3 regions of the Microbacterium aureliae genome follow, and region 1 is predicted to be linked to each of the others. Evidence: predicted binding sites of a transcription regulator. Region 1 holds the regulator's gene; each other region holds the start of a gene.

Evidence for each region. The regulator LexA, encoded in region 1, represses DNA repair genes until DNA is damaged. The targets are predictions, from matches to a motif close to TCGAACANNTGTTCGA.
Region 2: ACYVF4_RS02920 (HNH endonuclease signature motif containing protein) is a predicted target of LexA. The motif match lies at 7,293-7,308, and genes of this name have one in related genera.
Region 3: ACYVF4_RS02265 (HNH endonuclease signature motif containing protein) is a predicted target of LexA. The motif match lies at 2,515-2,530, and genes of this name have one in related genera.

Annotation. Positions count from the first base shown of each region.
Region 1 is NZ_BAAGWW010000002.1:1,286,395-1,296,252, reverse strand. It holds gene ACYVF4_RS12080 (SseB family protein) at 1-569, opposite strand, end outside; gene priA (bifunctional 1-(5-phosphoribosyl)-5-((5-phosphoribosylamino)methylideneamino)imidazole-4-carboxamide isomerase/phosphoribosylanthranilate isomerase PriA) at 553-1,299, opposite strand; gene hisH (imidazole glycerol phosphate synthase subunit HisH) at 1,354-2,004, opposite strand; gene hisB (imidazoleglycerol-phosphate dehydratase HisB) at 2,001-2,609, opposite strand; gene ACYVF4_RS12060 (histidinol-phosphate transaminase) at 2,606-3,691, opposite strand; gene ACYVF4_RS12055 (LysM peptidoglycan-binding domain-containing protein) at 3,756-4,139, opposite strand; gene lexA (transcriptional repressor LexA) at 4,416-5,081, shown strand; gene metE (5-methyltetrahydropteroyltriglutamate--homocysteine S-methyltransferase) at 5,148-7,487, opposite strand; gene ACYVF4_RS12040 (methylenetetrahydrofolate reductase) at 7,484-8,527, opposite strand; gene ACYVF4_RS12035 (alpha/beta hydrolase family protein) at 8,683-9,858, shown strand, end outside.
Region 2 is NZ_BAAGWW010000001.1:586,131-595,988, forward strand. It holds gene ACYVF4_RS02875 (alpha/beta fold hydrolase) at 1-483, opposite strand, end outside; gene ychF (redox-regulated ATPase YchF) at 515-1,588, opposite strand; gene ACYVF4_RS02885 (methyltransferase domain-containing protein) at 1,659-2,315, shown strand; gene ACYVF4_RS02890 (exonuclease domain-containing protein) at 2,406-3,014, shown strand; gene ACYVF4_RS02895 (DNA recombination protein RmuC) at 3,064-4,362, shown strand; gene ACYVF4_RS02900 (UDP-N-acetylmuramyl pentapeptide phosphotransferase) at 4,376-4,585, opposite strand; gene glpX (class II fructose-bisphosphatase) at 4,710-5,699, opposite strand; gene ACYVF4_RS02910 (GntR family transcriptional regulator) at 5,836-6,045, opposite strand; gene fbaA (class II fructose-bisphosphate aldolase) at 6,169-7,200, shown strand; gene ACYVF4_RS02920 (HNH endonuclease signature motif containing protein) at 7,338-8,855, shown strand; gene ACYVF4_RS02925 (MOSC domain-containing protein) at 8,951-9,505, opposite strand; gene ACYVF4_RS02930 (DUF6264 family protein) at 9,538-9,858, opposite strand, start outside.
Region 3 is NZ_BAAGWW010000001.1:454,294-464,151, forward strand. It holds gene ACYVF4_RS02245 (hypothetical protein) at 162-329, shown strand; gene ACYVF4_RS02250 (YciI family protein) at 334-675, opposite strand; gene ACYVF4_RS02255 (cytochrome P450) at 853-2,142, shown strand; gene ACYVF4_RS02260 (hypothetical protein) at 2,164-2,424, opposite strand; gene ACYVF4_RS02265 (HNH endonuclease signature motif containing protein) at 2,552-3,985, shown strand; RNA gene ssrA (transfer-messenger RNA) at 4,208-4,577, opposite strand; gene ACYVF4_RS02275 (anti-sigma factor) at 4,731-5,516, opposite strand; gene ACYVF4_RS02280 (RNA polymerase sigma factor) at 5,503-6,072, opposite strand; gene ACYVF4_RS02285 (class F sortase) at 6,077-6,727, opposite strand; gene ACYVF4_RS02290 (DUF4397 domain-containing protein) at 6,736-7,557, opposite strand; gene ACYVF4_RS02295 (SIMPL domain-containing protein) at 7,688-8,347, shown strand; gene smpB (SsrA-binding protein SmpB) at 8,365-8,841, opposite strand; gene ftsX (permease-like cell division protein FtsX) at 8,924-9,838, opposite strand; gene ftsE (cell division ATP-binding protein FtsE) at 9,835-9,858, opposite strand, start outside.

The DNA.
Region 1 (9,858 bases):
CCGATGCTCGCCTGGAGCCCGGCGAAGACCTCGGGAGAGACGAAGCTGGGCTCCCAGCGCTCGCCCTGCGCGATGGCCCACACCGCGGGGCGGCGGATGACGAACTCGGTCTCGCTGCCCGGGTCCACGACGATGAGGTCGGTGTCGTCCTGCACGGCGGCAGCCGCGGTCCGCACGCCGTCGGCGGGGATGGGCCGGGCCGTGGGATCCCACGCGGCCATCGCGGTGACCGACGTGAAGACCGGCAGCACGCGGCGGCCGTCAGGCGAGGCGACCGTCACGATCGACAGCTCCTGCGTCTTGTCGACGGTCAGCCCGCTGGGAGCGGTGCCCTCGTCCCCCCGCTCGGCGACGAGGGGGATCAGCAGCCGGGCGGCTCGATACGCGTCGACCACGGCGTCCTGACCGCCGTCGCCTGCCCGGAACGCCGTCAGCGCGGCGAGGAGGGCGGGATCGGCCGAGCCGTCGTCACCCGTGTGCGGGTTGGCGTGGAAACGGCGGCCCTCCCAGGGCACGCCCGCGGAGTCGGCGGGAGTCTGCCCGGCGGAAGGATCAGTATCCGGCGACATCCAGCGCCTCGGCCAGCGTGAACGCGCCGGCGTAGAGCGCCTTGCCCATGATCGCGCCCTCGACGCCCAGCGGCACGAGTTCGCGGAGCGCCGCGATGTCGTCCAGGCTCGAGATGCCGCCCGAGGCCACGACGGGCTTCGGCGTGCGCGAGGTCACCTCGCGCAGCAGATCGAGGTTCGGTCCCTTGAGCGTGCCGTCCTTGGTGACGTCGGTGACGACGTAGCGGCTGCAGCCGGCGGCCTCGAGCCGCTGGAGGACGGTCCACAGATCGCCGCCCTCCTGCGTCCAGCCGCGCGCGGCGAGGGTCGTCCCGCGCACGTCCAGGCCGACCGCGACGAGATCGCCGTAGCGGCCGATGACGTCCGCCGCCCACTCGGGGTTCTCGAGCGCCGCCGTGCCGAGGTTGATGCGGGCGGCCCCCGACTCCAGCGCCGCCTCGAGCGAACGGTCGTCGCGGATGCCGCCCGAGAGCTCGACCTGGACGCCTTTGACCTGCTTGATGACCTTGCGCAGCAGACCTGCGTTGCTGCCGCGTCCGAACGCGGCGTCGAGGTCGACCAGGTGGATCCAGTCGGCGCCCTGTCGCGCCCACTCCAGCGCCGCGTCGACGGGGTCGCCGTAGTTGGTCTCGGTGCCGGCCTCTCCCTGCGTGAGGCGGACGGCCTTGCCGCCGGCCACGTCGACGGCCGGAAGCAGGGTCAATGTGGGCGTGGACGCGAAATCGTTCATGGCTCCTCGTGCGGGAAGATCACGGAAGCGGACGCTCCCGCGGTTGGCACGATCTCAGAGAGTAGCCCCGCTGAGCCCGTCTATCCAATTGGCGAGCAGACGGATGCCGGCCTCCCCCGATTTCTCGGGATGGAACTGTGTCGCCGACAGCGGCCCGTTCTCGACCGCCGCGAGGAACGGCCGGCCGTAGGTGCACCACGTCAGCACCGGCTCGGGGAAGGGCGGCTGCACGTCCAGCGACCAGTGCTGGGCGCCGTAGGAGTGGACGAAGTAGAACCGCTCGTCCTCGATGCCGGCGAACAGGCGGGACCCGGCGCCGGCCTCCACGGTGTTCCAGCCCATGTGCGGCAGGACCGGCGCTTCGAGCTGGGTCACGGCCCCTGGCCACTCCCCCATGCCCTGCGTGTCCACGCCGCGCTCGACACCGTGCTCGAACAGGATCTGCATGCCGACGCAGATCCCCAGGACCGGCCTGCCGCCGGCGAGACGGCGGCCGATGAGCTCGTCGCCGCGGCTGGCCCGCAGCGCCTGCATGACGGCCTCGAACGCCCCCACGCCGGGCACGACGAGGCCGGCGGCGGCGAGGATCAGCTCGCGGTCGTCGGTCAGGCGGGCATCCGCCCCCGCCGCGGCGAGAGCCTTGACCGCCGAGTGCACATTGCCCGACCCGTAGTCCAGGACCGCGACCAGCGGCTTCGAGCTCACAGGGCGCCCTTGGTGCTCGGGATCCCCTCGACGAACGGGTCGAGGGCCTTGGCCTGTCGGAACGCGCGCGCGAACGCCTTGTACTGCGCCTCGGCGATGTGGTGCGGATCACGCCCGCCGAGCACGCGGACGTGGACGGTGAGCGCCGCCTGGAATGAGATGGCCTCGAAGGTGTGCCGCACGAGGCTGCCGGTGAAGTGCCCGCCGATGAGGTGCTGCTCGAAGCCCTCGGGCTCGCCGGTGTGGACGAGATAGGGGCGACCGCTGATGTCGATGACCGCCTGCGCGAGAGCTTCGTCCAGCGGGACGAGCGCGTCGCCGTAGCGCGAGATGCCGGACTTGTCGCCGAGTGCCTGACGGATGGCCTGGCCCAGGACGATCGAGATGTCCTCGACGGTGTGGTGGGCGTCGATGTGCGTGTCGCCGCTGGCCCGCACCGTCAGGTCGGTGAGCGAGTGCTTGGCGAACGCGGTCAGCATGTGGTCGAAGAACGGCACGCTGGTGTCGATGCGGTTGCGCCCGGTGCCGTCGAGATCCAGTTCGAGCTCGACCGTGGACTCGCTCGTGGCACGGCGGACGGACGCGGTGCGGTGCGCTTCGGTCATGCGTGCGAGTCTATCGAGGCGAGGGCGTCGAGGAACGCCGTCGTCTCGGCCTCGGTCCCCGCCGACACGCGCAGGTGGTGCGGGATGCCGACGTCGCGGATTAGCACGCCGCGGTCGTACAGGGCCTGCCACGTGCGTGCGGGGTCGTCGACGTCGCCGAACAGCACGAAGTTCGCCCACGACTCGTAGGGGGCGTATCCGAGAGCCTCGAGCGTCGCCGAGATCCGGTCGCGCTGGGCGACGATCTCGTCGACCATCCCGAGCATCGTGGGGGCGTGCGCGAGGGCGGCCACCGCCGCCGCCTGCGTCAGCGCGCTCAGGTGGTACGGCAGCCGCACGAGGCGGAGCGCATCGATGAACGCCGGGTCGGCGGCGAGATAGCCCACGCGTGCGCCGGCGAAGGCGAAGGCCTTGCTCATGGTGCGCGAGACCACGAGACGCTCGCGGCCGGGAAGCAGGGTCAGGGCGGACTGCTGGTCGTGGGGCGCGAACTCCTGGTACGCCTCATCGACGATGACGATGCCGGGTGTGGCCTCGTAGACCGCTTCGATGGTCTCGAGCGACATCGGGGTGCCGGTGGGATTGTTGGGCGTGCAGAGGAACACCACGTCCGGACGTGCGCGCGAGATCTGCTCGGCGGCGCTGTCGGGGTCCACCGTGAAGTCCGACCCGCGTGTGCCCTCGACCCACGTGGCACCCGTGCCGCGGGTCAGCAGCGGATACATCGAGTAGGTGGGGGTGAAGCCGAAGGCGGTGCGGCCGGGGCCCGCGAACGCCTGCAGGATGTGCTGCAGCACCTCGTTCGAGCCGTTCGCCGCCCAGATCTGGTCGCGGGACAGGCCGTGCCCGAGATAGTCGGCGAAGGCCTCGCGCAGCGGGGTGAACTCGCGGTCGGGGTAGCGGTTGACGTCGCGAAGGGCCCGCGCGATCGCGTCGAGGATGTCGTCGGCGACGTCCTGCGGGACCGGGTGGGTGTTCTCGTTGACGTTGAGCGCCACCGGCAGGGGCGCCTGCGGGGCGCCGTACGGCGTGCGACCCCGAAGATCGTCGCGAAGCGGAAGGTCGTCGAGTCGAGCGCTCATCCCCACCATCGTAGAGCCCGGGCCGCGGGCTCCGCCTCGGAGGACGTCCCGGGCCCGAGCGTCGTCAGCGGGACGGCGCGTACTCGGCGGGGATCGCCAGCGACTGCCCCGACTGCAGTGCCGCACCGTGCAGCGCGTTGAGGTCGGCGATCGCCGCGACGACGTCACGCGGGTCCGCCTCGGGCGCGAGGGACTGGGCGATCGACCACAGCGAATCGCCGGGTTCGACGGTGACGGTCGCGAACGACCCCGCCGGAGCGCCGTCCTCGCGCCCGGCCAGCGCCGCGCCGCCGCTCAGCACAGCGGCGGCCAGCAGGGACGCGGCAGGCAGCGCGGCGAGGAACGCCAGCACGCGGCGACCGCGCACGGTCAGCCGGAGTCGGGTGCGGGCCGGGGCGGGGAAGCCCATCTGTGCGAAGCCCATGTCGGTGACGCTCAGTGCGGTCATGTCTCCTCCTGTGGGGAAGAGTTCGCATCCGCCGATCGGCCGGGACCAGCGGATGCGAACCTCTCTTCCGAAGCTATCTTCGATATAGTCAGGTGTCAAGCGACGAATCGGGAAGCCGACCGTCGAAGCGACACGCGGGCGATGGTGCCTCCGGCGCTCCGGCGGACGGGATACCGTTTCGATAGCGACAGCCCACCATGGGCCTCCGACATTCGAAGACCGCTGCCGACGCAGGCGCGAGACAGGAGCCGACATGAGCGAGAATGCAGGTCCCCGATGAGCGAGAAGCCGCAGACGCGTCGCCGCAAGAGCCTCAGCGACAAGCAGCTGGCGATCCTCGAGGTGATCCAGCGCTCGATCGCCCGCCACGGCTATCCGCCGAGCATGCGCGAGATCGGGGATGCCGTGGGCCTGAAGTCCCTGTCGAGCGTGACCCATCAGCTCAACCAGCTCGAGCTCAGCGGCTACCTGCGTCGGGACCCGGGCAAGACGCGCGCCATGGAGGTGCTGATCGATCTGCCCGGGAGCGCCGGCGAGAATCCCGCCGACGAGGCGCCCGCCGTCGGCGATGCCGCGCTCGTCCCGCTCGTCGGCCGCATCGCCGCCGGCGTGCCGATCACCGCCGACCAGCAGGTCGAGGAGATCTTCCCCCTGCCCCGCCAGCTGGTGGGCAAGGGCGAGCTGTTCATGCTGAAGGTCAGCGGCGAGTCCATGATCGACGCCGCCATATGCGACGGCGACTGGGTCGTCGTCCGCTCCCAGGCCACCGCCGACAACGGCGAGATCGTCGCGGCGATGCTCGACGGCGAGGCCACGGTGAAGACCTTCCGGCAGCGGGACGGGCACACGTGGCTGCTGCCCCGCAACTCGGCCTTCGAGCCGATCCTCGGCGACGACGCCGTCGTGCTCGGCAAGGTCGTCGCCGTCCTGCGCGCGGTCTGAACGGACCGGCCGGGACCCGCGTGGCGGACCCCGGCCGGCGAGTCGGCCGGGGGCCCGGCCGGCGGCTCAGCCGGCGAACGACGCCGCGGCGGCCCGTGCGGTCGCGGTGGCGGCCACGAGGTTCCGCAGCGATGCGACCGTCTCGTCGTACCCGCGTGTCTTCAGCCCGCAGTCCGGGTTCACCCATACCTGCGCGAGCGGAAGCGCCGCGACGGCGCGGTCGAGCAGCGCCGCGATCTCGGCCTCGTCGGGGACGCGGGGCGAGTGGATGTCCCACACCCCGGGTCCGACCGCCGTGGGGAAACCCGAGGCGGCGATGTCGTCTATCACGTCGCCGCGGCTGCGCGCGGCCTCGATCGAGGTGACGTCGGCGTCCAGGCCCGCGATCGCGTCGATGACGGTGTCGAACTCCGAGTAGCACAGGTGGGTGTGGATCTGCGTCGCCGGCGTGGCCCCGGCCGTGGCGAGACGGAACGCGCCGACCGACCACGCCAGGTAGTCCTCGTGGGCATCCTGCCGCAGCGGCAGCAGCTCGCGCAGCGCCGGCTCGTCCACCTGGATGATCCCGATCCCCGCCGTCTCGAGGTCGGCAATCTCGTCACGCAGCGCGAGCGCGACCTGCGCGGCGGTGTCGGCGAGCGGCTGGTCGTCGCGGACGAACGACCACGCCAGGATGGTGACCGGCCCCGTGAGCATGCCCTTGACGGGCTTGGGGGTGAGCGACTGCGCGAATCGCGCCCAGTCCACGGTGATGGGGGCAGGGCGCGAGACGTCGCCCCACAGCAGCGACGGTCGCGTCGCACGCGAGCCGTAGGACTGCACCCAGCCATTGCGGGTCACGGCGAAGCCGTCCAGGTGCTCGGCGAAGTACTGCACCATGTCGTTGCGCTCGGGCTCGCCGTGGACCAGCACGTCCAGGCCGAGGTCCTCCTGCAGCGACACCACTCGGCGGATCTCGTCCCGTAGGAAGCCGTCGTACTCCCCCGCCGTCAGGTCGCCGCGCACGTGCGCGGCGCGGGCGCGGCGGATCTCGGCGGTCTGCGGGAACGAGCCGATCGTCGTCGTGGGCAGCAGCGGCAGATCCCGGGCGGCCTGCTGCGCGGCGCGGCGCACGGCCGCGTCGCCCCGCTGCCGGTCGGCGTCCGAGAGTGCGGCGGTCCGCTCGCGCACCGCCGGCACGCGGACGCCGGCCGCGCTCTGGCGGTCCGCGATCGCCGCCCCGGCCTCGGCCGCCTCTGCGGCGATGGCGTCGCGGCCGTCGGCCAGGCCGCGCGCGAGGATCGCGATCTCCGAGACCTTCTGATCCGCGAAGGCCAGCCACGAGCGCAGCCGCGGCGCGAGGTCCGGTTCGTCGTCGGCGTCGTGCGGCACGTGCTGCAGCGAGGTCGAGGTGCCCGCCGCCACGTGCGCGGCGCCGAGTTCGCGCGCATGGGTCAGCGACCGCCACGCCCGGTCCAGATCGGCGCGCCAGATGTTGCGCCCGTCGATGACCCCCGCCACCAGGACCTTGTCGCCCAGACCGTCGACGGCCGGCGGCACGTCGGCGCGATGGAGATCGAGGGCGATCCCCTCGATGTCCGTCGAGGCGAGTGCCTGCCACGCCTTGTCGGACACGCGGCCGTATCCGGCGGCGACCAGGATCGCGGGGCGGTCCGAGGCGGCCGACAGGGACGCGTACGCCCGCCGGGCGGCGTCGGCGAGATCCCCGGGCGCGGCGGCGAGGTTCTCGGACACCAGCGCCGGCTCGTCCAGCTGCACCCACTGCGCGCCCGCCTGCCGCAGTGCGCTCAGGATCTGGGTGTATACGGCGACCACGTCGTCCAGGCGGGTCAGCGGATCGAAGCCGTCGGGCGCGGCATCCGTCGCCTTCGCCAGGGCGAGCAGCGTCACCGGACCGACGAGGACCGGGCGGACGACCACGCCGTCGGCGAGCGCCTCGGCCACCTGACGGGCGAAGCGACCGCCGGAGTAGGCGAACACCGTCTCGGGGCCGATCTCGGGAACCAGGTAGTGGTAGTTGGTGTCGAACCACTTGGTCATCTCGAGCGGCGGGTTCTGACCGTCGCCGCGCGCGGCGGCGAAGAGCGCGGCGAGGCCGGCGGGGCCGCCCTCGCGGGCGTAGGCGGCGAAGCGCTCGGGCAGCGCTCCGACGGCGAGCGCCGCATCCAGCACCTGGTCGTAGAACGAGAACGTCTCGGGGATGGAGGAGTCCGTGGCGCCCAGGCCCCGCTCGAGCAGACGCCGCCGGGTGGTGCGCCGCAGCTCGGCGGCGGCGGCCTCGAGGCCGTCCTCGTCGAGCGCGCCCGACCAGTGGGCTTCGAGCGCGCGCTTGAGTTCGCGGCGCGCACCGAGGCGCGGATAGCCGAGGATCGTGCCGTGCGGGAACGTGGGGCGAGGGGCGTTCATCGTGAGGTCTCCTGGAGGGTGTTCGGGGCGAGGATGCCGACCTCTCGCAGGACCGCCAAGACGGTGTCATGCGAGTTGAAGGCGTACAGATGGATGCCGGGGGCTCCGCCGTCGAGCACCTCGCGGACGAGGCCGGCGGCGTGGGCGATGCCGATCTCGCGCTGGGCCTCGGGGCGGGGCTCGACCTCGAGAGCGACGGCGAGCTCCCCCGGCAGCGCCTCGCCGCTGAGCTCGACGGTGCGTCGCAGCCGCTGGGGCGAGGTGATGGGCATGACCCCGGGGAGGATCGGGATGGTGACCCCGGCTTCCCGCGAGCGCTGCACGAACGAGAGGTAGTCGTCGGCGTGGAAGAACAGCTGCGTGATCGCCAGCGTCGCCCCCGACGCCTGCTTGGCCAGCAGAGCGTCGATGTGCTCGGTGGCGTGACGCGAACGCGGATGCCCGTTGGGGAATGCGGCGACGGCGATGTCGACCTTCTGCCCGCGGGCCACGCGCGCGGCGCCGGGGACGCCCGGGATGGGCGCCTCGGTGTACGGCGCCCGCTCGGCCTGCACGCGGTCGATCAGCTGCACGAGCTGCGCGGCGGACTCGAGGTCGCCGAGGAACGCGTCGTCCTCGCTCATGCCGGCCGGGGGGTCGCCGCGCAGCGCGAGGAACGAGCGGATGCCGGCATCCAGGAACTCGCGGATGAGCGCCGTCGCGTCGGCGTAGGTGCTCCCCACGCACGTGAGGTGCGCCAGCGGCTCGATGTCGGTGTGGTGCAGGATGTGCCGCAGCAGGTCCAGCGACCGGCCCGCGGTGGAGCCGCCCGCGCCGTAGGTGACCGAGATGAAGCGCGGACCGGCGGCGGCGAGGTGGGCGATCGTCTCGTGCAGCGCGCGCGTGGACGCGTCGGTGCGAGGCGGATAGACCTCGAACGAGAACGGGACCGGCGGTGCGGTCAGGTCGATCGACATGGCGAGCTCTCCGTGGACGGGGATGTACGAGGCCGGGCGGCCGCGGACGCGCGCCCCCGGGCGAGCCTGACGGGGCGGTGTCATCGCGGGCGGGTGCCGGGCTCGGCTGTCGCTCCTGCCCGGCCCCCGAAGGGGACCGTCCGTGCGGACGACCGGGCGACGATGGGTCCACGCTAGCCGACCGCCCCGCGCCCATCAGCGGTGTGACGGTCTGTTGCGGGCGGCGTAGCGTAAGGGCCATGCCCGATGTGCTTCCCTACGGCTCCTGGCCCTCACCCGTCACCGCCGCGGCGGTCGCCGCCTCCTCACCGCGGCTCGAGGGCGCACAGTTCGTCGGGGACGAGGTGTGGTGGGCCGAGACCGTGCCCTCGCAGGGCGGACGCACCACGATCCGCCGCGCCACCGCGGACGGCGTCGACGAGGTGCTGCCGGAGCCGTGGAGCGCCCGGTCGCGGGTGCACGAGTACGGCGGCGGAGCCTGGACGGCGACCCCCGACGGCCGGCTGGTCTTCGTCGACAAGAGCGATCAGCGGGTGCGCATCATGGCGCCCGGTGACGAGCCCCGGGCACTCACGCCCGAGCGCCCCGGCACCTCGTACGGCGGGCTGAGGTTCCAGCACGGGGTGCTGCTGGCCGTCCGCGAGATCGGCGGCGCCGACGGCCCCCGCCGCGACCTCGTGTCGATCGACCTCGACGGCGAGGGGCCGAGCGACCTCGTGTCCGACAGCGACTTCGTCGCCCAGCCCGCGCTGTCGCCGGGGGCGACCCACCTGGCCTGGGTCGCGTGGGACCACCCTGACATGCCGTGGGACCGCACCGAGCTGCGCGTGGGAAGGCTCGAGGACGGCACGGTCGCGGAGTGGACCACGGTGGCCGGCGGCGGGCGCACCGCGCCGCTCCAGCCGGAATGGCGGGGCCCCGACGATCTGCTCTACCTCGACGATCCGTCGGGTCGCTGGAACCTGCACCGCGTGCACCTGTCCGCCGACCTCCCCACGGCGTGCGTCCACCCCGTCGACGCCGACACCGGCGGCGCGCTGTGGAACCTCGGCATGCGCTGGTACGGCTCGCTGGCGGACGGGCGGGTGGTGGCGTGCCTCACGGACGGCTCCGACCTGCTCGCGCTGATCGACCCGGGCAGCGGCGACCGGCATCCGCTGTCTCTTCCCGCGGTGGCGGACGTGCAGGTGCACGACACCGCCGGCACCCGCGCCCTCGTCTCGGGCGCCGGCGAGTCGGGCGGGACGGGACTCTGGGTCATCGACGTGGACGACGCCGCGGCGCTTCGGACGGTGCGCGCGGCCGGTTCACCGGCGGGCGACGAATGGATGCCGCGGGCGGAGCCGCTGTCCTTCGCCGGTCCGCACGGGCCGGTGCACGCCTTCGCCTATGCCCCGACGAATCCCCGCGTCACC
Region 2 (9,858 bases), on a different contig from region 1:
CTCCTTGACGCTGGCGCGATCGGGGGCCGTGGCCTGCAGCGACGCGCCTGCCGCAGCCGGTGTCACCTCGTCGTCGGCGCCCTGCACGATCAGGACGGGGACGACGGGGGCCAGGGCGACGTCGGCGTCCTCGACGCCGAGCAGCAGCAGGCCGTTGGCCCGATCGGCGTGCGCCAGCACGGTCGCGCGCGCCACCGTCCCGCCGAAGCCGTGGCCGCCGATCCACGAACGGTCGATGCCGAGGTGGTCCATGACGGCGGTGACGTCCTCCGCGCGCTGCTCCAGGGTCGCGTCGGCCCCGGCTCTGTGGCCGATGCGCACCACGTGAAACCCCGCCTCTTCGGCGAGGTAGTGCCCGACGACGCCGAGCGCATCACGGCCCTCGCCCGGCTCGGGGATCAGGATCAGCTTGATCGGGCCTTCGCCCTCGTCGACGAACGGGATCGCGCGGCCCTCGGGCTCGAAGATCTGGATGTCAGGCATGCGGGTCCTTCCGGATGGGCGTCGTGCGGGCTCAGACGTTGAAGCGGAACTCGACGACGTCGCCGTCCTGCATGACGTAGTCCTTGCCCTCGAGGCGAGCCTTGCCCTTGGCGCGCGCCTCGGCGACCGAGCCCAGCGCGACGAGGTCGTCGAACGAGATGACCTCGGCCTTGATGAAGCCCTTCTCGAAGTCGGTGTGGATCACCCCGGCCGCCTGCGGAGCCTTCCAGCCCTTGCCGATGGTCCAGGCGCGGGCCTCCTTCGGCCCCGCGGTCAGATAGGTCTGCAGGCCGAGCGTGTCGAAGCCGATCCGCGCCAGCTGGTCCAGCCCCGACTCCTCCTGGCCGGTCGAGGCCAGCAGCTCCGCGGCGTCCTCGGGGTCGAGGTCGATGAGCTCGGACTCGATCTTCGCGTCGAGGAACACCGCCTGGGCCGGCGCCACCAGGGCGGCCAGCTCGGCCTTGCGCCCGGCATCCGTCAAGACCGCCTCGTCGACGTTGAAGACGAAGATGAAGGGCTTGGCCGTCAGCAGGCCGAGCTCCTTGATCGGCGCGAGGTCGATGCCCGACGCCGACAGCAGGATGCCGCGCTCGAGGGCGTCCTTCGCCTCGACGGCGGCGGCGAGCACCGAGGGATCGAGCTTTTTGCCCTTGACCTCTTTCTCGTAGCGCGTGATGGCCTTCTCGAGGGTCTGCAGGTCGGCCAGCTGCAGCTCGGCGTTGATGGTCTCCATGTCGCTGCGCGGGTTCACCGCGCCGTCGACGTGGACGACGTCGTCGTCGCTGAAGCCGCGGACCACCTGGGCGATGGCGTCGGCCTCACGGATGTTGGCGAGGAACTGGTTGCCCAGGCCCTCGCCCTCGCTCGCGCCGCGGACGATGCCGGCGATGTCGACGAAGGACACCGCGGCGGGCAGGATGCGCTCGGAGTGGAAGATGTCCGCGAGCTTCTGCAGGCGCGGGTCGGGAAGGTTCACGACCCCCACGTTCGGCTCGATCGTCGCGAACGGGTAGTTCGCCGCGAGAACCTGGTTCTTGGTGAGGGCGTTGAAGAGGGTCGACTTGCCGACGTTCGGGAGTCCGACGATTCCGATGGTGAGAGCCACGGGGCTCAAGTCTACGTGCGGCCGGCGACCCCCTCTCCCGCGACCGACGGGGCGGGAGCATACTGTGGCCGTGGACGACTGCTGTGCGCCACGCACCCCGGAGGGGTACGACGACGTGTTCGATGCCCGCTTCGCGCGTCGACTCGCGCGCCGCTACGAACGGCGCGGGCCCACGCGTCCCGCCCGGCGCATCATCGAGTTCGCCGAGTCGGTGGGCCTGACCGGCGCCACGGTGCTCGAAGTCGGCGGCGGGATCGGCGACATCCAGCTGGAGCTGCTGCGCCGCGGTGCCGCGCGCACGGTGAATCTGGAGCTGTCGGGTCAGTACGAGTCCGAGGCGGGGCGGCTCATCGACGGCGCCGGGGTGAGCGGCAGGGTGACCCGGATGCAGGGGGTCGACGTCGCCGTGGATCCCGCCGCGGTCGGCGCCGCCGACATCGTCGTCCTCAACCGGGTGGTGTGCTGCTACCCCGACTACGACCGGCTGCTGACGGGAGCGGCCTCGCTCGCCCGCCGCGCCGTGGTGTTCAGCCATCCGCCCCGCACGGTGCTCGCCCGGGCGTTCGCCCGGGTGGGCAACGCCGAGATGAGCATGACCGGCCGCGCCTTCCGCGGGTATCTGCACCCTCCGGCGGCGATGATCGCCGCGCTCGAGCGCAACGGGCTGGCCACCACCTTCCGGCGTCGCGCCGGACTGTGGACGGTGGTGGGCGCCCAGCGCGGCTGACGGCACCGCCCGATCGGCCCCGCTGCCGCGTCGCCGCCCTGCACGGCGCGCCTCCGCGCGTCCCGGGGCGGTGCGGGCGAGGGTGGAGCCGTGGCCCTGGACTTCACCGCGATCGACTTCGAGACGGCGAACTCCAGCAACGCCTCGGCCTGCGCGGTCGGACTCGTCCGCGTCCGCGACGGCGAAGTCGTCGCCACCGACGGCTGGCTGATCCGGCCGCCCTCAGGCCACGACCGGTTCTTCGAGCTCAACACGCGCATCCACGGCATCTGCGCCGCGGACGTCGCCGGAGCGAAGGGGTGGACCGAGCAGCTGGACGACCTCGTCGCGTTCGCGGGGTCGGACGTGCTGGTCGCCCACAACGCCGGCTTCGACATGGCGGTCCTGAAGAAGGCGTCCGAGGCGACCGGGGACGAGTGCCCGCCGTACCGCTACGCGTGCAGTCTGCAGGCGGCGCGGCGAGTGTACGCGCTGGAGTCCTACCGGCTTCCGTTCGTCGCCGCCGAGGCGGGCTTCGGCGCGTTCGCCCACCACAACGCCACCGCCGACGCCCTCGCGTGCGCGCACGTCATGATCGACATCGCCCGCCGGCTCGGGGCGACCGATGTCGACGCGCTGGCGGATGCCCTCGGCATCCGTGTCTCGCAGATCGCCGTCGCCGAGGCGCCGGTGTCATTCTTCCCCGCCGCCGTGGCCTGACCCGAGCCCGCGGGAACCCGATGTCGGAGGGGTGGTGCAGGCTCCTGCCATGGACGCACTGACCGTCGCATTCGTCATCATCGGGTCGCTCGTGCTCGGGGCGCTGGCCGGGTGGGCGGCGGGCCTCGCCCGCGGAGCCGCGCGGACGACGCGCGAGCACGCCGACCTGCGCGCGCAGCTGGCCTCCGTCACGGCTGCCCGCGAGGGTGTCCAGGCGCAGCTGGATCACCAGCAGGTGCTGTACCGCGAACTCGCCGCGCAGAGCCGGGCGGACCAGGCCGCTCGTGAGGAGCGGGAGAGACGCGAGCAGACCGTGCTGCGGGCGCTTTCGCCGGTGCAGCAGACGCTCGAGGCGATGCAGGCCAAGGTCGACGACCTCGAGCGCGATCGGACCCGGCAGTACTCCACGCTCGCCGAGCAGCTGCGGCGCGCGCACGAGAGCGACGAGGCGCTGCGGGCGACCACCGAGTCGCTCGCGGGCGCGCTGCGCTCGGGCAGCACCCGCGGCGTCTGGGGCGAGACCCAGCTGCGCCGCGTCGTCGAGGCGGCCGGCCTCACCCGCCACGTCGACTTCGACCTGCAGTCCTCGATCCGATCGGATACCGGGGTCGGCCGCCCCGACATGATCATCCGCCTGCCCGGCGACAAGGCGATCGCCGTCGACGCGAAGGTGCCGCTGGACGCGTACCTCGAGGCCAGCGCCATCGCCCCGACCGCACAGGGCGCCGACGCGGCGCGGCGGCAGCTGCTGCTGGACCGGCACGTGAAGGCCGTGCGGGCGCACGTGGACGCGCTGGCGAAGAAGGCGTACTGGTCGGGGCTGACCGCGAGCCCCGAGTTCGTGATCTGCTTCGTGCCCAGCGAGTCGCTGCTGTCGTCGGCGCTCGATGCGGATCCGTCGCTGCTGGACTACGCCTTCGGCAGGCGCGTCGCGCTGGCCTCGCCCGTGAACCTGTGGGCGGTGCTGAAGACGGTGGCGTTCACGTGGACCCAGCAGGACGTGTCGCAAGAGGCCCGCGCGCTGTTCGAGCTGGGCACGCAGCTCTACGAGCGCCTGGGCACCCTCGCCGGCCACGCCGACGACATGCGCCGAGCCATCGAGCGAACCGTCGACAGCTACAACAAGCTGGTCGGCTCGCTCGAGTCGCGCGTCCTCGCCACCGCGCGCCGGTTCCCGGGGATCGACCAGACGCGGCTGGACGCGCTCGCCGAGCCGGCGTCGATCGACACGGTGCCGAGGCGGCTGACAGCGCCCGAGCTGCTCGAGGTGGAGCGCGACGACGACGAGGCGAACGCCCCGGTGACGGCCGACCTCGACGAGGTGCGGGCACGGCTCTCCGAGGCGTGACGGGCGGTGCGGGTCAGGCGCCGCCGGGGACGAAACTGAGCAGCGAGATGACGGCGACCGAGACGCCGACGAAGGCCCCGATCATCCACCACGGGCTGAGCTCGTGACCCTCGTCACGGCGGACCCGCAGCAGCACGTCGGGGCGGCGTGCGGGGTCGGTGGCGTCGGCCACCACGGCGATGGCACCGGTCTGCGGTGAAGTTCCGCTCAACTGTGCGGACATCACAACCCCCTTGGGCTCGGAACGACGACAAGCATCTCCGTTGACACCGCCACCAATTGTGCCAGAGAACCCTGGGAGGCCGGGTTACGGCGCGGTCACGATACCGCGCGGGGGCGACCGGCGATCACAGCCACTTCGAGACGAGGTGCTCCGACGAGATGCGACGGAGCGTCCCCGAGGCGCCGCGGATCACAACGCTCTCGGTGTAGACATACCCGCCTTCGCGGCGGACGCCCTTGACGAGCTCGCCGTTGGTGACGCCGGTGGCGACGAAGATCGTGTTGTTCCCGGTCACCAGCTCGTCGGCTTCGTAGACGTGACCGTCGACCTTCAGCCCGGCATCCGAGCCCTTCTGCTTCTCGTCGTCGTCGCGCGGCCACAGCCGTCCCTGGATGTGGCCGCCAAGCGCCTTGACGGCGCACGCGGTGACGATGCCCTCGGGGCTGCCGCCGATGCCGACGCACATGTCGGTGCGGGCGTTGTGCCGGGCGGCGTTGATGCCGCCGGCGACGTCGCCGTCGCTCATCAGGCGCGTGCCGGCGCCCGCCTCGCGGATGTCGTTGATGAGCTGCTCGTGCCGGGGGCGGTTGAGCACCGACACGACGATCTCGTCGACCGGCTTGCCCAGCGCCTTGGCCAGCCGGCGGATGTTCTCGCCGATCGGCAGCCGGATGTCGACGACCCCGACGCCGGCGGGGCCGGTGACGAGCTTGTCCATGTAGAACACGCTGGATGCCTCGAGCATGGTGCCCTGATCCGAGACGGCGATGACCGACAGCGCGTTGTTGCGCCCCTCGGCCGTCAGCGTCGTGCCGTCGATCGGATCCACGGCGACGTCGGCGCGAGGGCCGCGGCCGTTGCCGACCCGCTCGCCGTTGAAGAGCATGGGCGCTTCGTCCTTCTCGCCCTCGCCGATGACGATCGTGCCGTCGAAGTTGACGGTGGTGAAGAACGCGCGCATCGCATCCACGGCGGCGCCGTCGGCGGCCTCCTTGGCTCCGCGGCCGATGAACGGCACGGCGCGGATCGCTGCCGCTTCGGTGGCCCGCACCAGTTCGAGAGCGAGGTTTCGATCGGGATGCAGCGGGCTCATGTCCGCGGTCAGACTCACCATGCGTTCACCTTATCCATCCAAGGGGGTTCGAACCGGGCCTTCGACGCCGAGGGGCGTGAAGGTTTGGCGATTCTTTCGCTATCGCCAAACCCCACGCCCCGTGCGTCATGCGGCGCCGGAAGAGCAGCGCCGTCGATCAGGCGTCAGGCCGCCGCCGTCGCGAGCGCCCACACGATGCCCGACGCCGCGAAGCCGGCGAGGCCGAGCACCGTCGTGACCGGCTGACGTCGTAGGTCGCACCGATCTCGGCCTCGCTCGGCAGCGCCGAGCCGGCTTCGAGGTCACCGCCGATGATGCGGTCCAGCAGCGCATCGGCGACCTCGGTGACGAGGGACTTGCGGGGCATGGCGGCCCTCCTCCGGCGGCGCGCGATCGACCGTAGCCTAGCCGAGGGGCGTCATGCGGCCGCGCAGACGAGACCGTCCTCGATACACTCCCAGAGTCACGACACCCCCTCGAAGGAGCTTTTATGCCCGTCGCCACCCCCGAGCAGTACGCCGACATGCTGGACCGCGCCAAGGCCGGCGGCTTCGCGTACCCCGCGATCAACGTCTCGAGCTCGCAGACCATCAACGCCGTCCTGCAGGGCCTGACCGAGGCCGGCTCCGACGGCATCCTCCAGGTCACCACCGGCGGCGCCGACTACTTCGCCGGCCACACCGTCAAGGCGCGCGCCGCCGGCGCCCTGGCCTTCGCGAAGTTCGCCACCGAGGTGGCCAAGAACTACCCGATCACGGTGGCGCTGCACACCGACCACTGCCCCAAAGAGGCGCTCCCCGGCTTCGTGATGCCGCTCATCGAGGCATCCGAGGAAGAGGTCAAGGCCGGCCGCAACCCGATCTTCCAGTCGCACATGTGGGACGGCTCGGCCGTGCCGCTGGATGAGAACATCCAGATCGCCAAGGACCTGCTCCCCCGCCTGAAGAACATCAACGCGATCCTCGAGGTCGAGATCGGCGTCGTCGGCGGCGAAGAGGACGGCGTCAAGCACGAGGGCTCCAACGACGCCCTCTACACCACCGTCGCCGACGTCACGAAGGCCGTCGAGGCGCTCGGTCTCGGCGAGAACGGGCGGTACATCTCGGCGCTCACCTTCGGCAACGTGCACGGCGTGTACAAGCCCGGCAACGTGAAGCTGCGTCCGGAGCTGCTCGGCGAGATCCAGGAGGGCATCGCCTCGCAGTTCGGCACCGGCCCGAAGCCGCTCGACCTCGTCTTCCACGGTGGCAGCGGCTCGACCGACGAAGAGATCGCCCTGGCCGTCGCCAACGGCGTGGTCAAGATGAACATCGACACCGACACGCAGTACGCCTTCACCCGCTCGATCGCCGGCTTCATGTTCGCCAACTACGACGGCGTGCTGAAGGTCGACGGCGAGGTGGGCAACAAGAAGGCCTACGACCCTCGCGCGTGGGGCAAGGTCGCCGAGTCGGCGATGGCTGCTCGCGTGGTCGAGGCCACGCGCCAGCTGGGCTCGCACGGCAAGAGCCTCGCCGCCTGAGACTGCTCGTCCCGGAACGCCTCGACCCCCAGGGGCCGGGGCGTTCCCCCTTTTCGTTATGCTTTCGTGACATTGAGGATCGGTGGATGCTATCGAATCTCTCTTCGAACGTCGGAGGCCCCTCGGATAATCGCAGCATGACCTTCTTCGCAGACCTGCATGAGGCGCTCGATGCGCTCGAAGCATTGGTCGGCGGGGATATCGACGCCGCCAAGGTCCCGGCCGCAGTGAACGGACTTTCGGATCTGGACGTCGAACGGGTGATCCGCGCGGCGACGGTGCTGGTGCAGAGGGCGGAGTGCGTGCGCATCGCGGGGTCGGGCGCCGTCGCCGCCCGGTCGAGCCGGGATGCCGGCCACGGAGGCATGGCGCAGAAACGAGGCCACCGCAACGCGGTCTCCCTCATCCAGGACCTCACCGGCACCACCCGCACCGACGCCATCAAGCAGGTGCGACTCGGCGAATCCCTGCTCGCGGCCACCCTGCCGCCCGAGGATCCGGCGCCCGACGCGGGCCCGAGCGGCGAGCCGGGTAGTGCAGATCCGGCGGACGGCGACGATAGGGCGCCGGTCCGGCCGTGGGACGCGGAGCTGTCGTCGGCCCTGGTCACCGGAGCGGTCTCGAAGGACCAGTTGGCCGCCATCCGTCGCGGGCTCGGATGTCCGCCGCCCCTCGCCGACGGCGACGACGACCCGGATGCCGGTGAGGCGTGGCGACTGGCAGCAGAGCGTCTGCTCGACGAAGCGACGCAGCGCACCGTCGAGGAGATCGAGCGGGCAGCGCGGTCGATCCGCGACCTTCTCGACCCCGCGGGCGCCGCCGAGCGGTTCGCGGAGCGATACGGCAAGCGGTCCTACCGGATGTACACGGGCGAGGACGGGCTGCGACGGGGCTTGTTCGTCTTCGACGACGAGGCGGCCGCGTGGGTGCAGACGCTGATCGACACGGCCCTTCGACCCCGTCGCGGCGGCCCCCGTTTCGTCGATGCCGAGGACGCCGCCCGCGCACAGCAGCTGGCCGCGGACCCGCGGACCAACGATCAGCTCGCGTACGACCTGCTGATCGATGTGCTGCGAGCCGGAAGCCTCGCCGATGCGGCGACCGTCTTCGGTACCCGTCAGGCGGGCCTTCGCATCGTCACCACCCGGAGTGCGCTGGACGCCGACGAGGCCGGGCAGCCGGCGGTCGCGCTCATCGAGGACGACGGCAGCGCCCTGCCCGCCTGGCTGGCGGCGGCGACGGCGTGCGACACCGGGGCCACCTCATGCACCGTCGACGCCTCGGGGAATCCGCTGGACGTCGGCCGCGAACAGCGCCTGTTCACGCCGAAGCAGCGCATCGCCCTCGCGGTGCGCGACGGCGGATGCCGCTGGACGGGCTGCGACCGCCCGGCGTCGTACTGCGAGGCGCATCACTGCGACACGTGGGCCGACGGCGGGCGCACCGACATCGATCGCGGGATCCTGCTCTGCAGGTTCCACCACATGAACCTGCATCAGACGAAGAGCCGGATCACGAGGGACGGGACCGGCGACTTCGTCCTGCACCCGCCGCCCGGCGGCGGTCGCCCGAGCGTGCTCGCCGAGCGGCTGGTACGAAGGTACGCCTTCGGCGACCTGCAGCCGCCGCCGGCGCGCTACCGTCCGGCGGCGTAGCGGAACCGGCGCGGCCGGGCAGCGGCGAAGACCCATGCCGAGCCGCGGTGGCGAACGACGCCGGGCCGAGTCGTGGAGAAGAAGAGCGGCTACGGCTACGGAGCCCTGTAGATCTCGATGATCGTGGGCGCGCCGGCGGGGCGCTCCAGCACGGTGATCTCGTCGCCGGCGCGGACCGACCCCGTCCGCACGACCCGCAGATACGGACCCAGGCGCCGCGCGTCCGAGAAGCGCCGCACCCACCCCTTCTGGTCGGCTCCCCCGACCCAGCGGGCGAAGGTGCCGCACGGGGTGCGCGGCATCGTCACCTCGACCTCGACGCGATCGCCGATCCGCCAGCGCTCGCCGATGACCGAGGAGTTGACGTCGATGCCCTCGGTGCGCAGGTTCTCGCCGAACCAGCCCGGGGGCAGATCCCGCCCGAGCTCGCCCTGCCAGTAATCGGCATCCTCCTGCGCATAGGCATACAAGGCCTTGTCGAGGCCGCCATGGTGCCGGCGGTCGGCCTGCACGTCGCCGTGCGCGCCGAACCGCATGATCTTCACCGCCCCGTCCAGCGGACCCTTGTCGATCGCGGTCACGCCGATCGAGGCCGAACCCCGGTCCGGTCGCAGCTGCCGGACGGCGCAGACGGCGAGAAGGCGGGGCATCCCGCAATCCTAGAGCGCGCGGCGCGGGCGGCTCAGCCGCCCAGGACGCTGTCCTGAAGCGCCTGCCACACAGCCGGGTCGGACCACAGCGGGACGGCCATGAGGGTGCCTGCCGCGAACGTGACGACCGCGCCGCCGACGAGCGGGATCCACCACGTCAGCCGTCCGCGGCGAAGGCTGGCCACCGACACCAGCAGCGTGAGGATCCATCCGAGAGCGAGCAGCACGCTGGCGCCGACCGCCCACGGGCGGGCAGCGGCCGGATCCGAGAGCTCCGCCTGGACGCCCAGCAGGTCGAGCATCGTCTCGGCGTACTGCGTGTAGTCGATGAACGACGGGATCGAGCCGATCAC
Region 3 (9,858 bases), on a different contig from region 1:
GATTGCCTTGCGCAGAAGCAAGACGATCGGCGCTGCCCCGGCGCGCGCGCGGCGGTACACGGCGGGCGGCGAAGCGACAACCCCCTCCGTCGCCGATCGCGGTCACCATACGCTCGACAACCGCAGGGCGCCTCAGCTCCGCACCACTCGAAAGGAATCCTATGGACAGCACGCCCATCCCGCCGCTCTCTCCGGAAGAAGAGGGGAACCCCGCGAGCGACCTGAAGACCGACGTCATCAAGGACGTCGAGCGAGAGCACACGATCACCTCGGACGTCGTCGGTCCGCGCGCGGAAGACATCCCGGACGAGAAGTCGGATCAGGGCTGAGGGGTCACGCCACGGGGTCGAACTGGAACTCCCGCAGCTCCTGCGGGCAGCGGCACGCCCGGGCGATCCTCGCGGCCCACTCGACGGCATCCTGTCGTGTGGGCAGCTCAAGCACGGTGTAGCCGCCGTTCGGAACCTCAGCATCGTCATAGCCGCCGTCGCGGACCCCGCCGTCCTCGGCGACCGTCACGACGCCGACACCTTCATTGATGCCACCGCCGAAGACATAGACGCCGGCGCGCTGGGCGTCGCGGATCACGTCGTGGGCGGCCTCTGCGACCGCCGGGAGCTCGTCGTCCGAGACGTCCATCGCAAAGCTCGGGAACGAGATCAGGTACTTCGTCATCGCGGTCCTTTCCGACGTGTCCCATCGTTAGCACACTCTGCCCGTTAGCACACTCTGCCCGTTAGCACACTCTGCCCGTTAGCACACTCGGCTCGATAGCACACTCGGCTCGATAGCACACTCGGCGGCAGAGGGAACCCCCTGTCCCGAGCGGAGCGTCCTTGACAGCGTGGAGGCATGCCCCACCCGCTGACGGATCAATCCCTGTCCATCCTGACCCGAGGCTACGACTTCAGCGCGCACATGTGGCAGCAGGCGCGAGCGGGCGCGAGGGCGGTGCCGATGCGACTGCTCGGTCACGACGCGCTTCTCGTCCGCGGCGTGGAGGGCGTCGACGTGTTCTACGACGACTCCCGCATCGCACGGCACGGCGCCATGCCCGCGTTCATCCAGGAGACGCTGTTCGGACACGCCTCGATCCACAGTCTCGACGGCGCCGAGCACCGGCATCGCAAGGCCGAGTTCGTGGACGTCCTGTACGACGACGCGCAGGTGGCGCGGCTCGCGCCCCTTCTCGAATACGAGTGGCGCAGCGAACTCGACGAATGGGTCGGCGGCGGCGAGCGGTCCGCCTATGACGCGGCCGTGGGCGCGCTGGGACGCGCGATCCTGCGGTGGGCGGGCATCCCGGGGACTGCGGCGGCGAAGACCAGGTGGGCGGCCCGGCTCGCGCAGATCGTCGACGGGTTCGGCGCGCCGTACTCCCCCGCCTTCGTTCTGGCGCAGCTCAACCGGCTCTGGTCGGATCGCCATGCCACCGCGCTGATCGACGCCGTCCGCGAGGGAGTGCTCGACCCCGCGCCCGGCACCGCCCTGCACGCGTGGGCGACGTACCGCGACCTCCGCGGCGATCTGCTGCTGTCGCGCACGGCCGGCGTCGAACTGCAGAACAGCGTCCGCCCGATGATCGCCGTCGCGCGCTTCGTGGCCTTCGCCGCGAAGGAGCTGCACGATCATCCGCAGTGGCGCGACCGGATCGCCGCCGAGTCCGCGGCGACGGGCGCCCTGGTCGACAACCCCGCCGCGATCGCGTTCGCGCAAGAGATCAGGCGGACGGCCCCCTTCGTCCCGATGCTGCCCGGAAAGACCATCGCCGCGGTGGAGCTGGACGGCGAACGGGTGGATGCCGGGGAGCGGGTCGTCCTCGACATCCTGGCCACGAACACCGACCCGCTCGCGTGGGACGACCCCGAGGTCTTCCGGCCCGAGCGCTTCGAAGGCGTGTCGGACTACGAGGCCCTGCGCGCCTTCGTCCCCCACGGGGGCGCCGATGTGAGGACGGGCCATCGCTGCCCGGGCGAGAAGCTCGCGATCGCCGGGCTCGCGGCGGGGGTCGCCGCCCTGAGCGATCCCCGCGTGACGATCCTCGGATCCGGTCTCGAGGTGAACCGGCGGCGGCTGCCGACCAAGCCGGCATCGGGCGGACGCGTCCGATCCTCGACGGCGGCGCGCTGCCCGTTCCACTGAGGGATCGGGCGCGGACAGCCGTCACGCCGGGATGAAGAGGTTGCCCACAAGGAGCGGGACGTTGAACGCGGTGGCGGCACCGCCGGCATCCGCCCCTGCCATGAGCGGCGTGATCAGCAGACTTGCGGCGATCAAAGGGGCCGACGTGACGCCCAGCCCGAATGCCGTCCATGCCAGCGCGCTGATCCGCGATCGGTCGCGCGCGATCCGCGGGCCGAGCTGCCGGTCCAGAGTGAAGCCGATCGCGACGCCCAGAATGATGCCCAGCGCGTAGTAGATCATCGTTCCCACCTCCGCGGTGTGGGGTTCCACGCTAGGCGGCGACGCGAGCGCGATGCCGGGTCGTTGGTCCCACGAGGGCTCTACGTCTGTTCGAAGGAATGTCCGAGGCCCTGCGCATACTGGATCCATGACCGATCCCGCCCCCGACGAAGCCGCTGCGACAGCGGTGACGCGTCTGGGTGAGATCGTGCCCGAGGTCGTCGACATCCGCCGGCAGATCGCGGCGCTGCAGGCGCGCGAGGCGAGCGTGCTGGCTCGCGCGTCGGCCGTGGCCGCAGAGTGGGCGGATGCCGGTGCCACGGTGTCGGACGCGGACCTCGCCCACCGGACGGTGGCGGCGGAGCTCGGCGCCGCGCTGCGGGTGTCGGACCGCACGGTGCAGCGTCAGCTGCACGAGGCGGAGCGGCTCGTCGGCGGCTTCCCGAAGACGATGGCGTCCCTCGCCGCCGGCGGCATCTCGATGGCCCACGCCCGCATCATCGTCGAAGCCGGCGAACGCATCGTGCGGGACGAGCTGAGGGCGGAGTACGAGGACACCGTCCTCCCCTACGCCGAGGCCGAGTCCGCGTCGCGGCTGCGCCCGGTCGCCCGCCGCCGCGCCCAGTGGTTCCTCGAAGAGACCGTCCGCACCCGGCACCGGGTCGCCGCCCGCTCCCGGAACGTCATCGTGTTCGATCTCGACGACGCCATGTCCGAGGTGCGCGCCGTGGTGCCCAGCGTCCTCGCCCACGGCATCCATGACCGTCTCACCACCATGGCACGCGACGTCGTGGATGCCCAGGCGCAGGCGATCCGCGACGCCAAGGTCGCCGCGGCCGCCGCCGAGAGCGACGCCCGCCGCGCCGTCGGCGACACCCTCGCGTTCGACGCCGACGAGATCCAGCGGCTGACCGACGCCGCGAAGCAGGCGCGGGCCGTCGTGGACGACCTCGTCGCCGCGCGACGGTCGATGAACGCCGTCCGCGCGGACCTGCTGGCCGATCTGCTTCTGGCCGGCGACCCCCTCGCCCACGTCGGCACCCGCGAGACCGGACTGGCCGCCATCCACGCCACCGTCCAGGTGACCGTCCCCGTCCTCAGCCTCATCGACTCCCCCCTCGACGACCCGTTCGACGCGACCAGCCTCGCCGGATACGGCCCCATCGACCCCGACAGCGCCAAAGAGCTCGCCGCCGGCGCCCCCGGATGGGAACGGATCCTCACCCACCCCGTCTCGGGCAGCGTTCTCGCCGTGGACCGCTACCAGCCGAGCGAGAAGATGCGGCGGCACCTGCGCATCCGCGACCAGCACTGCCGATTCCCCGGATGCCGCAACCCCGCCGCACGCAGTGATCTCGACCACACCGTCGACCACGCCAAAGGCGGGGCAACAGCCCACACGAACCTCGCCCACCTCTGCCGGCGACACCACACCCTGAAACACCACACGCCGTGGACCGTCGTGCAGCAGCGCGGTGGGGTCCTGGAGTGGACGAGCCCCACCGGCCGCGTCTACCCCGACCATCCGGTATCCGGCGTGCAGTTCGCCACCGACGCCGAGTTCGACCCCGCACCGTTCTGACCACCGGTCGTCGGGCGTGCGTTTCGTCTCGCTTCGCTCGCTCAACGACCGGGTCGGGGCGACAGGGTGCGCCGTCTCGCTTCGCTCGCTCAACGACCGGGGGTCGGGGCGACGGGCGGGCGTTTCGTCTCGCTGCGCTCGCTCAACGACCGAAACGAGACGAGGCCCCGACCGCCGTGCGTGTGCACGATGGTCGGAGCCTCGAATCCCTGTGACAGCGGTTGGTGGAGATGGGGGGAATCGAACCCCCGTCCATTGCTGAATCTCTGCGGTTTCTCCGGGCGCAGTCTGTACGAGCGTTCTACTCGGCCCCGACCTTTGTCACAGACACCTAAGTCGACAGGCCCAGTCTGGAAAGAGTCCCGCGCGGCGTCCAGACGCCACCGCGCAGCTAGATCCCTAGATGACGCCAGGACCCGTGTCGGGATCACACACGGACTGACGGACTATCGGGCTCGCTTAGGCAGCGAGGGCGAAGTCGGACTGCTTCTTTTCGGCAGTTATTGGTTTGCAGGGGGCGTTCACGAGATAACCCTGCATCCTCGGCCCGCTTCACGCAGATAGGCAGGCAATGTCGAAACCGATCATCCCCTGGACCTCGAATCGAGGTTGTTCCTTCTTGCGAAGGGCCGCTGTCACACTGTGGAGTTGCCAAGCCGGATGCCGCTGCATCCGAGCACATCAGGATACAACGGATGCCGGCGCGCCGCCATTCCCGGCAGGCGTCGGCGCGCCGGGAAGGTGCTCAGGCGAAGTCGAGCTCGCCCCGGACGATCGAGTCGCCGGAGTGGGTCGGGTCGCCGTCCTCGGGCTCCTGCGAGATGTCGACCAGGACGTAGTCGCGGATGTCGACATCCTCGGGCACGGCGAACTCGCCCTCGGTGCCCTCGAGGATTCCCAGGCTCACGATCGCCGTGGCGTCGGCGGTGATGAGCCACACCTCCCGGTAGCCGGTGCCGGCCTCATCGTCCTCGAGCTCGACGCGGACGACCTTCTCGCCGTCCTCACCCTCGACGACGACCGCCGAGCCCTCGGCACCCGGATGGTCGGGGAAGGCGGCCAGGTTCGCCGAGGCGACCTGCACCACCTGCGCCGGCCGGATGAGCGCCCACGTCCCGACGACGGCGAGGACGACAGCGGCGCTGGCGGCGAGGGCGAGCATCAGCCGGGACAGCCGGGGGCCCGCCCCGCCGCCACGCGGGGCCGCGCGATTCCCCGCGGCGGCCGGCGCCGCGTCCGCGGCGGTCGGCGCGGCCACGGGAGAGCCGGGCACGGCGGTGACCGGCATCCGCCTGTCGTCGACCGGAACAGTGGGCGCGGCGATCTCGGCGGCGATGCGGTCCCACACTCGCTGCGGCGGGGCCTCGAGGCCGCCCATGCCTACGGTGGACTTTCCGACGAGCACCGTCCGGCGCAGTTCGGACAGCTCGAGCGCGCACTCGGGGCAGGCGGCGAGATGTGCCGTGTCGGCGTCGCTCGCGGGCTCGCCCAGAGCGACCAGAGCGATCTGCTCGGGGTCAAGGTGCGACATGGCTCACCTCCAATCGGCTCCTCAGTCGGCTCAGACTTCTACGTATATGGCTTTTCACGGTTCCGAGCGGCATGCCGAGCCGGTCGGAGATCTGCTGATGTGTCAGATCGTCGTAGAACGCCAGCCGGACGACGTTCCGCGCATCCGGTTCCAGTCTCTCCACTTCGTCCGCCATCAGCAGCCGGTCGGCGAGATCGATGTCCGAATGGACCAGTTCGTCGCCCGCGGTGCGCTGCAGCTCTTCCTGCAGAGCCTTCACCTTGGCGCGAGCCTCGTGCGTGTCCGCGATCCGCCGGCGGGTGATCGCCACGAGCCACGTCGACAGCTTCGCCTTCGCAGGATCGTACGACGTCCGCGACGTCCAGGCCGACACGAAGACCTTCTGCGTGACGTCCTCGGCATCGCCCCGGTCGCCCAGCGACCGCAGCGCGAGGGTGAAGACCAGGGGCGACCACCGCCGGTAGACCGCCGCGAGTGCACGCTCGTCACCTGCGCGGAACCGCTCCGCGATCTCGGCCTCGTCGGGTTCTTCCACGAGTGCCTCTCCCCTCGTCATCACGTCAGTCATCGCCGGAACCGGCCGGCGATGCGACGGCGACGACGTTGTCGGCGTACCGACCGGTCGCGCTGTCGAACTCTCCGCCACACGTGATCAGGATCAGTTTGTCGGTGCCCGAACGCGCGAACACGTCATTGACGGGAAGGTCCGCCTTGGGGTAGTACGTCACCGAGTCCACCGTGTAGCGATGAGTCGTCCCGGCCTCGTCGACCACCGTGACCTCGTCTCCGCCGCCGAGCTCCCGCAGCCGCGCGAGCGGACCGATCGGGTAGTCGGGCGCATCCACGTGAGCCGAGATGACCACGTTGCCGTCGGGGCTGGACGGGTCCGCCCCGAAGCGGTACCACCCCCCGACCGCAGGGTCCTCGTTCAGCTCCATGAATCCGCCTTCCTCGACGCCGACGGGGGTCACCGGGATGTCGACCGAGATCGCCGGCACGGCGAGCCGGACCGGAGGCACGGACCGTCGTGGCGGCGCTGGTGTCGCCGCCACGACGGGCACATCGACCGACGCGGTCGGTCGTGGCGCCGCGCTGGCCGAAGCCGCGCGGTCCGTGGTCGCGGGTGCGGTCTCGGGCTGACCTCCGCACCCGGACAGGGCGAAGACGACCACCCCGGCCAGGAGTACCGGGATGATCGTCTTCGCCGACATGTGGGCGATCAGCGGTTCGCGCGGGCCCGGGCGAGGACCGCACCGGTGGTGCCGGCGGCGGCGAGCAGGGCGAAGGCACCCACGAGCAGGAGCGCCTGCATCATGGCGTCGCGCTCGGCGAGCTGGCCGCCGGTGCCGGAGTTCACGCCCTCGGGAGCCGAATGCAGGCCCTCGATGGTCTGGACGGCGATGTCGAGGTTCTCGTCCTCGAGGCTGCCCCACGCGTAGACGATCGTCAGCACCCCCTCCTGGACGTCGACGGGAGCCGGACCGATGACCGGGTCGGTGGTGCCGGCGGCGGCCACCGAGGCGTCCACGGTGCCGGCGGCGAGGTCGAGCGAGGCCTCATCCGGGTTCGCCAGTCCCTCGATCACGGGGCTGCCGCCGGCGAGCACGTCGACGGCAGGAGCCGCGGCGGTGTGCCGGACGGTGAGACGGCCCTCACCGGCCGCGGTCTCGGAGATGTCGTTCACGAAGGGCGTGACGGTCGGCTCGCCGGCCTCGTCGAGGTGCGCCACTGCGGTGTAGCTGGTGTTCGCCTCGAGGGTGACCGTCAGGGGGCCGAGGACCGGCGCGCTGTCGTCGGTCGCGTCGGGCGCGGTGAGGGCTACCTCGTAGTCGCCCGCGGCCAGGTCGAGGGGGCCTGCGAGATCGCCCGGCTGGAAGTCGTCGAGGGTCAGCTCGCCGTTGACGTAGACGTCGACGGGGGTGTCGGGGATGCCGTGCAGCACGTACAGGTCGGCGGTGGTCTCCGAGATGGCGTGGGCCGGGGTGATCAGGCCGAGAGCGGCGACAGCGCCGACGACCACGCCCGTCATGGTCTTTCGCATGATGTTCCTCCAGTTCGAGGCGACCGTGCGTCGCCCGTCGGATGGGTATTCCGGGACCCCCGCCTATTTGGATGCACCCGAATGCACATCGACCGATCCGGATGCCGGCTCCCCGGCGTACCATCACGGCATGAGCGACGTCGTCATCACCGTCCGCGGACAGCACGAGACCACGCGGACGCCCGAGCGCGCCGTCGCCCACGCGAGCGTCGCCGCCGACGGCCGGGACCGCGGCGAGGTCGTCGCCCGCGTCTCGGCGCTCGCCCGCGCGGTCCAGGACGACCTCGCCGCCCGGCAGGAGGCCGGCGCGGTCCTGGAGTGGTCGAGCCAGCGGATGGCGGTGTGGTCGGACAGGCCGTGGAACGCCGAGGGCAAGCGCCTGCCGCTCGTCCACCACGCGTCAGTCGACGTGACCGCCACGTTCGGCGACGTGTCAGAGCTGTCGTCGTGGACGAACTCGGTGATCGAGCACGACGGCGTCCGCCTCAGCCACATCCAATGGCAGCTCACGCCCGACACCCGCGCGCGCGTCGAGCAGGACGTCGCCGCCGCGGCGGTGTCGGTGGCCGTCGCGCGCGCCACCGCGTACGCCCGGGCCCTCGGCCTCGGCTCGGTCGTGCCGCTCGAGGTCGCGGACACCGGTCTGCTGTCGGCGCCGGATCAGCCGCGACCCGAGCGGATGTTCGCGCGGATGGCGGCCGACACCATGGGCGGCGGGCCCGAGATACGGCTGGAGCCCGAGGACATCGTGGTCACGGCATCCGTCGAAGCGCGCTTCGCCGCGCACTGACTCGCGTCAGCGCCGCGTCAGTCGCCCATGCGGTTGCGCGTGCGCATCGCCCGCTCGGCCTCGCGCTTGTCCTGCCGCTCGCGCAGCGTCTGGCGCTTGTCGTACTCGGCCTTGCCCTTGGCGACGGCGATCTCGACCTTCGCCCGGCCGTCCGAGAAGTACAGCTTCAGCGGGACGAGGGTGTAGCCGCCGGCTGAGATGGCGTGGCTGAGCTTGACGATCTCGTCCTTGTGCAGCAGCAGTTTGCGCACGCGCTTGGCTGAGTGGTTGGTCCAGTGGCCCTGCGAGTACTCGGGGATGTGCACGGCGTCCAGGAACGCCTCGCCGCCGTCGATGTAGGCGTAGCCGTCGCTGAGGTTCGCCCGGCCCTGACGCAGGGACTTCACCTCGGTGCCGGTGAGCACCAGGCCCGCCTCGTACGTCTTCTCGATGTTGTACTCGTGGCGCGCCCGACGGTTGGTCGCGATGACCTTCTCGCCGCGTTCCCGGGGCATGGCTCTTCTCCTCGTTCGCGCTCGCGCGCCGACATCATGGCCGCGCGGGGCGCACGGCAGCCTGTCAGTCTAACCCGTCCGATCAGGCCCGCAGCCAGCGGCGGATCGCGAACCCTGCCGACAGCGCCGCCAGCAGCGCCCCGATGCCGATGAGCACCGGGATCACCAGCCACGCATCGTCGATGCCCACCCACGTCGTGACGAACTCCACGCGACGCCGCAGATAGCCGTCCACACCGAAGTGGATGCCGGCGATCACGGCCCCGCTGGCGAGCAGGGAGCCGAGCAGGGCGGCGAAGACGCCCTCGAGGATGAACGGGGTCTGGATGAACCGGTTCGACGCGCCCACCAGCCGCATGATGCCGATCTCGCGCCGCCGCGCGTACGCGGACAGCCGGATCGTCGTGGCGATCAGCAGGACGGCGGCGATGAGCATCAGCACCGCGATCCCCACCGCGATGTACGTTCCCACGGTCAAGGCCGAGAACAGCGGTTCGAGATACTGCAGCTGGTCCTCGACGCTCTCGATGCCCTGCGTCCCGCTGAAGGCCTCGATGATGACGTCGGCCTGCCGCTGATCGATCAGGTTGATCCGGAACGTCTCGGGCAGCTGATCGGGCGTGATGACGCTGGCGTAGTCCTCGCCGAGCAGGTCGATGACGTTCTGGTACGCCTCCTCCTGATCCTCGAAGCGCACGTCGCGGATGAGGGGTGCCAGCGCCGGTCCCGCCAGCTTCGCCTCGACCTCGGCGAGCTGCTCGGGGGTCGCCGCCCCGTCGGTGCACGTGGGCTCCTGCGAGATCTCGGTGCACATGAACACCGCCACCTGCGCGCGGTCGACCCAGTAGTCGCGCATCGTGCCGATCTGCATCTGCATGAGGATGGCCGCGCCCACGAACGTGAGCGACACGAACGTCACCAGCACGACCGAGATGACCATCGACGCATTGCGACGGAGCCCGGTGAACGCTTCACCGAGGATGAGCCCGACCCTCACGACGTGGGCCCGACTTCGTG